DNA from 4 places in the Leclercia sp. GHBNCSD genome. Region 4 is predicted to be linked to each of the others. Evidence: predicted binding sites of a transcription regulator. Region 4 holds the regulator's gene; each other region holds the start of a gene.
What was found. Region 4 encodes CRP, which controls carbon source genes, mostly activating them, when cyclic AMP is high. Its sites were predicted from a motif close to ATGTGANNNNNNTCACAT; they were not measured.

Region 1 (2,204 bases), 340 kb from region 4:
TTTGCGTCCATTCATGCGGGCGATAAACCAACGGATAGGCCAGAGCTCGCTCTTCATTGAAGGCGGTGCCGATGCCGGGCGCTGTCGGCGGATAAACAAACCCGTCTTTCACCTCAGGCGCGCCAGGGAATACGCTGTCGGTGGCGGCAGAACGCGGAATAAATTCCTGAATGGCGGCATTATGCAAATGAATGTTCAGGTGCGTATTTACCGCCACGCCGATAGGGGTCATATCGCCGGGGCCATGCCAGGCGAGACGCACGCCGAAGGCCTGACAGAGATGCGCAAGCTTCAGCGCCGGTGTAATGCCGCCAATCTGCGAGATGTGGCAGCGAATAAAGTCGATGCGGCGGTTCACAATCAGCTCGTGCCATTCAGCGGGATTATTGAAGAGCTCGCCCATCGCCAGCGGCACGCAGCTCTGCTGGCGAACCTGTTCCAGCCAGGCACTCTGCTGCGGCGGTAAAATATCTTCAATAAAGTAGGGTTGGTAAGGCTCAAGTTGTTTTGCCAGTTGCACCGCCTGCTGCGGGAATAATCGCTCATGAACGTCGTGTAAGAAATGGAGTTTCCAGCCATATTTTTCGCGCAGGGTGCGGAACATCTCCACGGTATTCGCGATGTATTCATGCTGATCGAACCAGGCCCCTGACGTCGGATTTTCCGGGGCATGTAACGCCGATGGCGTTCCGCCATAAAAACCAAGCTGGCAGCGGATATGCCGATAGCCTTGCGCCACCAGTTTATCAACGGAGGCAAAGAGTTCCTCCAGCGTTTCGCCGCTGGCGTGGCTGTAAGCCGGGATCGCATCACGGGCTTTTCCACCCAGCAGCTGATAAAGCGGCATTCCGGCCAGTTGCCCTTTAATATCCCACAGAGCCATATCCACGCCTGAAATCGCGTTGTTCATTGCCGGACCGTTACGCCAGTAAGCGTTAACGTTCATCATTTGCCACAGATCTTCGATGTTATTGGCATCCCGGCCGATGAGCAGCGGCTTAAGGTACTCATCCACCAGGGTTTTCACCGCCAGCGGGCGTTGCTGGAAGGTGGCGCAACCGTGTCCAATGGGCCCGTTTTCGGTGGTGACGCGCACGGTCACCAGGTTATGTCGGTCCGGGCGCGTAATAAAACACTCGATATTTTTGATAATCACAGGCGTCACGAAAAACTCCTTTGCTGCGCTGTGGAAATACGGAATGGGAATATCATCGCCCCAAAAATGTTTACAGGTAAACCATTTTTTTATTATTTATTTTGGTCAGTTATTTTATTCTATTTTAATTAAAAGCCGTACCAATTGTGCATTGCATATTGTTTTACCGTCTTTTAGATGGTTAAGTGTGAGCGGTGTCAAATTTTATTGGTTTGTTTTGTATGGGGGGGTTAATTATTCTCGGAGCATCAATAAAACAACAACCATACCGGCAGGAGTCTTTATGGGGATGCAAGAAGCCATCAACAATATTATTTATCTGGTCGGCGGCCAGGGGAATATTAATAAAGTCTGGCACTGTATGACGCGGCTACGGTTTGATCTTATCGACGATAACAAAGTTGATCAGACCGCGATAAAAAATCTGACGGGCGTGCTGGGCGCGCAACTGCAGAGCGATCAGTTTCAGGTGATTATTGGGCCGAAGGTGAACAGCTGGTACGTGCAAATGGTTAAGGTACTCGGTCAAGGGGGCGATCAGGCGCCGACGGCGACGAAGGGGCGTAAAAGTCTGGTCTCCCTCTTTATGGATACCGTCTCGGGCGTGTTTGGCCCGATTGTTCCGGCCATTGCCGGGGCCGGGATGATAAAAGGGCTGCTGGCCGGGCTGATTGCACTGAAGTTGGTATCAGCGAAAAGCGATACTGTTATGGTTATCGACCTGATTGCCAGCGGCGTGTTCTATTTTCTGCCTTTCTTTCTTGCCGTGTCGGCGGCAAAGATCTTCAAAACGAATGAGTATCTTGCCGCGGCGGTTGCCGCCTGTCTGATGTATCCCTCCTTAATAGAAGCAGCGAAAGCCCTGGCGACACATCAGGAAGGGGCGGTCAGCGCGCTCTGGTTAATGAATGCCATACCGGTCTCCGTCTTTAACTATGCCTCGAGCGTCATTCCGGTGATCTTCTCGGTGCTGGCATTAAGCTATATCCATCGCTGGGTAGACAGCATTATGCCGGATGTATTGAAAACCGTGTTCACACCAACGCTT
Region 2 (2,204 bases), 2.3 Mb from region 4:
TGGCCAGCTGGGGGGCGATACCCTGACGCCAACTATGGTCACCACGGTGTCGGACAAACGCGCCAATCCGACCTGGACCCCAACCGCCAACATCCGCGCCCGCTATAAAGCCCAGGGTATCGATCTGCCAGCGGTGGTCCCCGCCGGACCGGATAACCCGATGGGTCATCACGCCATTCGCCTGGCTGCCTACGGTGGGGTCTATCTGCTGCACGGCACTAACGCCGATTTTGGCATCGGCATGCGCGTCAGCTCCGGCTGTATTCGCCTGCGGGACAATGACATCGAGACGTTGTTCCGTGTGGTCCAGCCCGGTACCAAAGTGAATATCATGAACACGCCGATTAAGGTGTCAGAAGAGCCTGGCGGCGTGCGCCTGGTGGAGGTACATCAGCCGCTGTCGAAAGCGCTGAATGACGATCCCCAGACCCTACCGATTGTCCTGAATGCTGCGCAGCAGGGCTTTAAAGCCAGCGCTGACGAGGTCGTTATGGAGCGCGCCATGGAAGCGCGTTCGGGTATGCCGGTAGATGTGACGCCTCACCCCGCTACCCAGGCGCTGTAGCCTTAACAGATAAAAAAACGCTCTGCACAGGCAGAGCGTTTTTTTTCGCAGTGGCATTAATGAGGGTTAAGCCATGCTTATTTGTAGATCACTGCAGTACCGTGCAGGGTGTTCGGGCCGGTTACAGAAGTAATACGGAAAGATTTCGCCCCCATTTCATCCGCTTTTTGCGCTAACTGGCTTTCAAGAGAGCTCAGGTTAGTCCCGGCGTTCGCAGAGATGGTGCCCACCTTTTGTTGATCGGCAGGGGTAGACTGAACTTCAACCGCAGCGAAGCTGGCAAATGAGAGTGAGCTGAGTACTGCAGCGGCGATGATTGTTTTTACGTTTTTCATGATAAGGACCTTTTGCAAGTGAACGGGATGTCGTAAGCATTAACTTAACGATCGATAACAAAATGATAGATGTGATCTACATCACACGTCAATTTATTTTTATAACGATCATTAAAATAATTTTAAAAGCGTTTAAATTCATATTGATATGATGAATAAATTTTTATTCATGCGGCGCTGGCTGCGGAAAGGGATTATTTTTATAATGGTCGTTCAACAATCCAACAGAGGTACAACGGCTCATGACAACCGATGACACGCGTTGCGAAAAGAAAAGCCGTGGCCGACCAAAAGTGTTCGACAGGGAAGCGGCGCTGGACAAGGCCATGACGCTGTTCTGGCAGCATGGGTATGAAGCCACATCACTGGCTGACCTGGTTGCCGCGACGGGGGCGAAAGCGCCTACGCTGTATGCAGAATTTACCAATAAAGAGGGGCTGTTCCGGGCGGTGCTGGATCGCTATATCAGCCGTTTTGCCGCCCGCCATGAAGCGCAGCTGTTTTGCGAGGAGAAGCCCGTTGAACGGGCGCTGGAAGACTATTTCACCGCGGTGGCGACCTGCTTTACCAGCAAAGAGACCCCTGCGGGATGTTTTATGATTAACACGTCGGCCACGCTTGCAGCCTCTTCTGAAGAGATTGCCCATACGGTTAAATCTCGCCATGCCATGCAGGAAGAGACGCTGTGCCAGTTTTTACAGCAGCGTCAGCAGCGCGGTGAGATCCCGGCGCAGTGCGATCCGAAGAAACTTGCCCAATATCTGAGCTGCATTTTGCAGGGTATGTCCATCAGTGCCCGCGAAGGGGCCAGCCTGGAAAAACTGCTGACTGTCACCCAGATAACCCTGCGGTTATGGCCTGAACTGCTGAAAGTCTGATTTTCAGGGCGGCCTGCCGCCCTGCTCCCCCTTTTCTCGCCGCAGCTTCCGCTATACTTCGTAGAAAGATAGTTAAAAACTATCACCACGGCTTCACCGCTTGCTATGCTTAACCAGTGATTATTGATGTACTAATGATTAGTTGCATTAGTTATGGTGAAGGCGTTCTGGCTATTCACATTCAGAAGGAGAATATAATGGTTTTGCTGTTACCTTTTTTTAAGGTGTTAATAGGCATTACATTGTTATTCGGTCTCTGGGTTTTATGTGGTGGGTCAGTTTTATTTGCTTTTCTTTCCGTCCTGATAACGGGATTTATGTTACTGCGCCAGTATAATGAATTCGACCTTTGACCCCGTCACCCAGCAGCATCTCCAGGAAAGACCTTACTTCTGGCGCAAGTCGCCCCGCTGTTAAGGTCTTTTT
Region 3 (2,204 bases), 2.0 Mb from region 4:
CGGTGCCGCTGTCCGGCTGGAGTTCGCCCACCAGGGTCTTCAGCATGGTGGATTTACCCACGCCGTTGGCGCCGATAATCGCGATCTTCTCACCCACTTCCAGCAGCAGGTTGAAGTTTTTAAACAGCGGCCCCTCTTCAAAGCCCTTGGTGAGGGCTTCCACTTCCAGCGCGTTACGGAACAGTTTCTTATCCTGCTCGAAGCGGATGAACGGGTTCTGACGGCTGGAGGCTTTAACTTCTTCCAGCTTGATTTTGTCAATCTGACGGGCGCGGGAGGTGGCCTGACGGGATTTAGAGGCGTTGGCGCTAAAGCGGCTGACGAAGGATTGCAGGTCGGCAATCTGCGCCTTTTTCTTGGCGTTGTCGGCCAGCAGACGCTCACGCGCCTGGGTCGCGGCGGTCATGTACTCGTCGTAGTTGCCCGGATAAACGCGCAGCTCGCCGTAGTCGAGATCGGCCATGTGGGTGCAGACCATGTTCAGGAAGTGACGGTCGTGCGAGATGATGATCATGGTGCTGTTACGCTCGTTCAGCGTCTGCTCCAGCCAGCGAATGGTATCGATGTCCAGGTTGTTCGTCGGTTCGTCGAGCAGCAGGATATCCGGGTTGGAGAAGAGCGCCTGCGCCAGCAGAACACGCAGCTTCCAGCCTGGCGCGACTTCGCTCATCGGGCCGTAATGCTGTTCAACCGGAATACCGACGCCGAGCAGCAGCTCACCGGCGCGGGCTTCGGCGGAGTAGCCGTCCATTTCGCCGTACTGGGTTTCGAGATCGGCCACTTTATAGCCATCTTCTTCGCTCATTTCGGCAAGGCCGTAGATGCGATCGCGCTCCTGCTTCACTTCCCACAGCTCAACGTGCCCCATGATCACCGTATCAAGCACGGTAAACGCTTCAAAGGCGAACTGATCCTGACGCAGCTTACCGATGCGCTCGTTCGGATCGAGAGAAACGTTGCCCAGGGTCGGCTCTAAATCGCCGCCGAGGATCTTCATGAAGGTGGATTTTCCGCTACCGTTGGCACCAATCAGGCCGTAACGGTTGCCGCCGCCAAACTTGACGGAAATGTTTTCGAACAGCGGCTTACTGCCAAACTGCATAGTGACGTTGCTGGTAACTAACACGGGAGATTCCTGCGAGAAGTGTGATAAACCCGGCATTATGCCACAATTCCGAAATGAGATCCCGCTTAACAACGTAGCGCTACACTTAACAGAATTGAAAAAAGTGTGATTTAGTACACATCCGAATTCCATGCGGGTGGGAATGCACATATAATGCGCTCCCTAAACCGTTCTGACTTTTAAACAACCTGCCAACGTGGCACAGATACCTCGCACAACATGAATATGAAATTAACTTCGCTTTTTGCGGCGGCGTTTGCCGTAGTAGGGTTTTGCAAGACCGCTTCTGCTGTCACCTATCCACTGCCAACCGACGGTAGCCGTCTGGTCGGTCAGAACCAGGTTGTGACCATTGAAGAAGGCAACAGCCAGCCGCTGGAATATTTCGCAGCAGAATATCAACTTGGCCTCTCCAACATGATGGAAGCTAACCCGGGCGTCGATCCGTACCTGCCGAAAGGCGGCACCGTGCTGAACATTCCTCAGCAGCTGATCCTGCCGGATACCGTGCATGAAGGTATCATCATCAACAGCGCCGAAATGCGTCTGTACTACTACCCGAAAGGCACCAACACCGTAATCGTGCTGCCAATCGGTATCGGCCAGCTGGGTAAAGATACCCCGATGAACTGGACCACCAAAGTTGAGCGTAAGAAAGCGGGCCCAACCTGGACCCCAACCGCGAAAATGCACGCGGAATACATTGCCGCGGGCGAGCCGCTGCCAGCCGTTGTGCCTGCGGGCCCGGATAACCCAATGGGTCTGTACGCGCTCTATATTGGCCGTCTGTATGCGATTCACGGCACCAATGCCAACTTCGGTATCGGCCTGCGCGTGAGCCACGGTTGTGTGCGTCTGCGTAACGACGACATCAAATTCCTGTTCGAAAACGTACCGGTGGGTACTCGCGTACAGTTCATCAACGAGCCGGTAAAAGCGACCACCGAGCCAGATGGCAGCCGTTACCTCGAAGTGCATAACCCGCTCTCTACCAGCGAAGAGCAGATCGACAATAACGTGACTGTGCCAATTACCCTGACCAGCAATGTGCAGGCGGTGACCGGCCAGCAGGATGTGG
Region 4 (2,204 bases):
GATCCCGTCGCTGGATGAGAGCTTTGTGGTGATCCATTTCCGCAATCTGGACAATATCGATTACCCCTGGCTGCTGGCGATGCTGCAGGGCTCGTTTATCTCGCACATGAATACGCTGGTGGTCCCGGGCGGGAAGATGGGACTGGCGATGGAGTTGATCATGACGCCGCTGGTACAGCGGTTAATGGAAGGGAAGAAGATCGATTGAGGCTTGTAGGCCGGGCAAACGAAGTGCCGCCCGGCGTTTGATCCAGGACTTACGCCTCGATCACTTCATACGAATGGGTAATATTGACCGCTTTTTCCAGCATCAGCGCCACGGAGCAGTACTTCTCCGCAGAGAGATCCACCGCGCGGGAGACCGCAGCCTCTTTTAGCGCTTTGCCGGTTACCACGAAATGAAGGTTGATATGGGTAAAGAGACGCGGCGCTTCATCCCGGCGCTCTGAAGTCAGTTTCACTTCGCAATCGGTCACATCGTGACGCCCTTTTTGCAGAATCGAGACCACGTCGATAGCGCTGCATCCCCCTGCCGCCATCAGAACCACTTCCATCGGGCTGGGTGCTTTATCACCGGAGTTGCCATCCATCAGAATCTGGTGCCCCGAGGCGGACTCACCGAGGAACGTTAACCCTTCAACCCATTTCACACGTGCTTGCATTTTAACTCACTCCAGGCTTGCATTTTTTCTGTCAGATTACGCGCCAGTAACAATTCTGGCAAAGGAAGTCGACCTGCATCAAGCTGAAGCGAGACACCAGGAGACACGCGGCAAAACCTATGCTAAAACAGTCGTGATGCTACAGTAATACATTGACGTTGCACATGTATGCAGAGGACATCACACATTACAGGCTGCTAATTATTGTGACAGCCAGATCCCCAGGTAAGGGGAAGAATTCGATTGCAACCCCAGAGCGAAGGTAGAAAGCCTGACTCTGGAGACAGCTTATAACAGAGGATAACAGCGCATGGTGCTTGGCAAACCGCAAACAGACCCGACTCTCGAATGGTTCTTGTCTCATTGCCACATTCATAAGTACCCATCGAAGAGCACGCTGATTCACCAGGGTGAAAAAGCGGAAACGTTGTATTACATCGTCAAAGGCTCAGTGGCAGTGCTGATCAAAGATGAAGAAGGCAAAGAGATGATCCTCTCTTACCTGAATCAGGGAGACTTTATCGGTGAACTGGGCCTGTTTGAAGAAGGTCAGGAGCGTAGCGCCTGGGTCCGGGCAAAAACTGCGTGTGAAGTGGCTGAGATCTCTTATAAGAAATTCCGCCAGCTGATCCAGGTTAACCCGGATATCCTGATGCGCCTCTCTTCGCAGATGGCTCGCCGTCTGCAGGTCACCTCTGAGAAAGTGGGTAACCTCGCCTTCCTGGACGTGACGGGCCGTATCGCTCAGACGCTGCTGAACCTGGCGAAACAGCCAGACGCCATGACCCACCCGGACGGTATGCAAATTAAAATTACCCGTCAGGAGATCGGTCAGATCGTCGGTTGTTCCCGTGAGACAGTGGGTCGTATTCTGAAAATGCTGGAAGATCAGAACCTGATTTCCGCCCACGGTAAAACCATCGTGGTTTACGGAACACGTTAATTCCGCTAAGACGGCGTGGCATCGCATGATGACACGCCGTTTTTGTCTCTCTCACCCATGTGGCGCAGGCTCATTTATCACCCGGAAGTTAACTACGCACTACGGCAAACCCTGGTGCTGTGTCTCCCTGTGGCTGTGGGGTTAGTTCTCGGTTATCTGCAATACGGCCTTCTGTTTTCTCTTGTTCCCGCCTGCTGCAACATTGCGGGTCTCGACACGCCCCATAAACGCTTTTTTAAACGCCTGATAATTGGCGGCTGCCTGTTTGCCGGCTGTAGTCTGGCGGTACAATTGCTGCTGGCGCGTGATATTCCGCTGCCCCTCATTCTGACCGCACTGGCGATGACGTTAGGGGTCACGGCGGAGATCAGCGCCCTCCACGCCCGCCTGCTGCCCGCCTCGCTGATTGCGGCCATCTTTACCCTGAGCCTGGCGGGGAATTTACCGATCTGGGCGCCGCTGCTGATCTACGCCCTGGGGACACTCTGGTACGGGCTGTTTAACTGGTTCTGGTTCTGGCTGTGGCGGGAGCAGCCGCTGCGTGAATCCCTGAGCGTACTCTACCGCCAGCTGGCTGATTACTGTGAAGCCAAATATAC

Region 1: ACT3IC_RS13225 (enolase C-terminal domain-like protein) is a predicted target of CRP. The motif match lies at 1,342-1,359, and genes of this name have one in related genera.
Region 2: bhsA (multiple stress resistance protein BhsA) is a predicted target of CRP. The motif match lies at 970-987, and genes of this name have one in related genera.
Region 3: ACT3IC_RS02205 (ABC-F family ATPase) is a predicted target of CRP. The motif match lies at 1,230-1,247, and genes of this name have one in related genera.

Annotation. Positions count from the first base shown of each region.
Region 1 covers NZ_JBQVYO010000001.1:2,733,577-2,735,780, forward strand. Annotated here, with positions in the region: gene ACT3IC_RS13225 (enolase C-terminal domain-like protein) at 1-1,165, opposite strand, end outside; gene ACT3IC_RS13230 (PTS transporter subunit EIIC) at 1,440-2,204, shown strand, end outside.
Region 2 covers NZ_JBQVYO010000001.1:87,162-89,365, forward strand. Annotated here, with positions in the region: gene ldtC (L,D-transpeptidase LdtC) at 1-565, shown strand, start outside; gene bhsA (multiple stress resistance protein BhsA) at 643-900, opposite strand; gene ACT3IC_RS00520 (TetR/AcrR family transcriptional regulator) at 1,143-1,778, shown strand.
Region 3 covers NZ_JBQVYO010000001.1:440,971-443,174, forward strand. Annotated here, with positions in the region: gene ACT3IC_RS02205 (ABC-F family ATPase) at 1-1,126, opposite strand, end outside; gene ldtB (L,D-transpeptidase) at 1,346-2,204, shown strand, end outside.
Region 4 covers NZ_JBQVYO010000001.1:2,396,940-2,399,143, reverse strand. Annotated here, with positions in the region: gene ACT3IC_RS11535 (phosphoribulokinase) at 1-208, shown strand, start outside; gene ACT3IC_RS11530 (OsmC family protein) at 258-662, opposite strand; gene crp (cAMP-activated global transcriptional regulator CRP) at 973-1,605, shown strand; gene ACT3IC_RS11520 (YccS/YhfK family putative transporter) at 1,663-2,204, shown strand, end outside.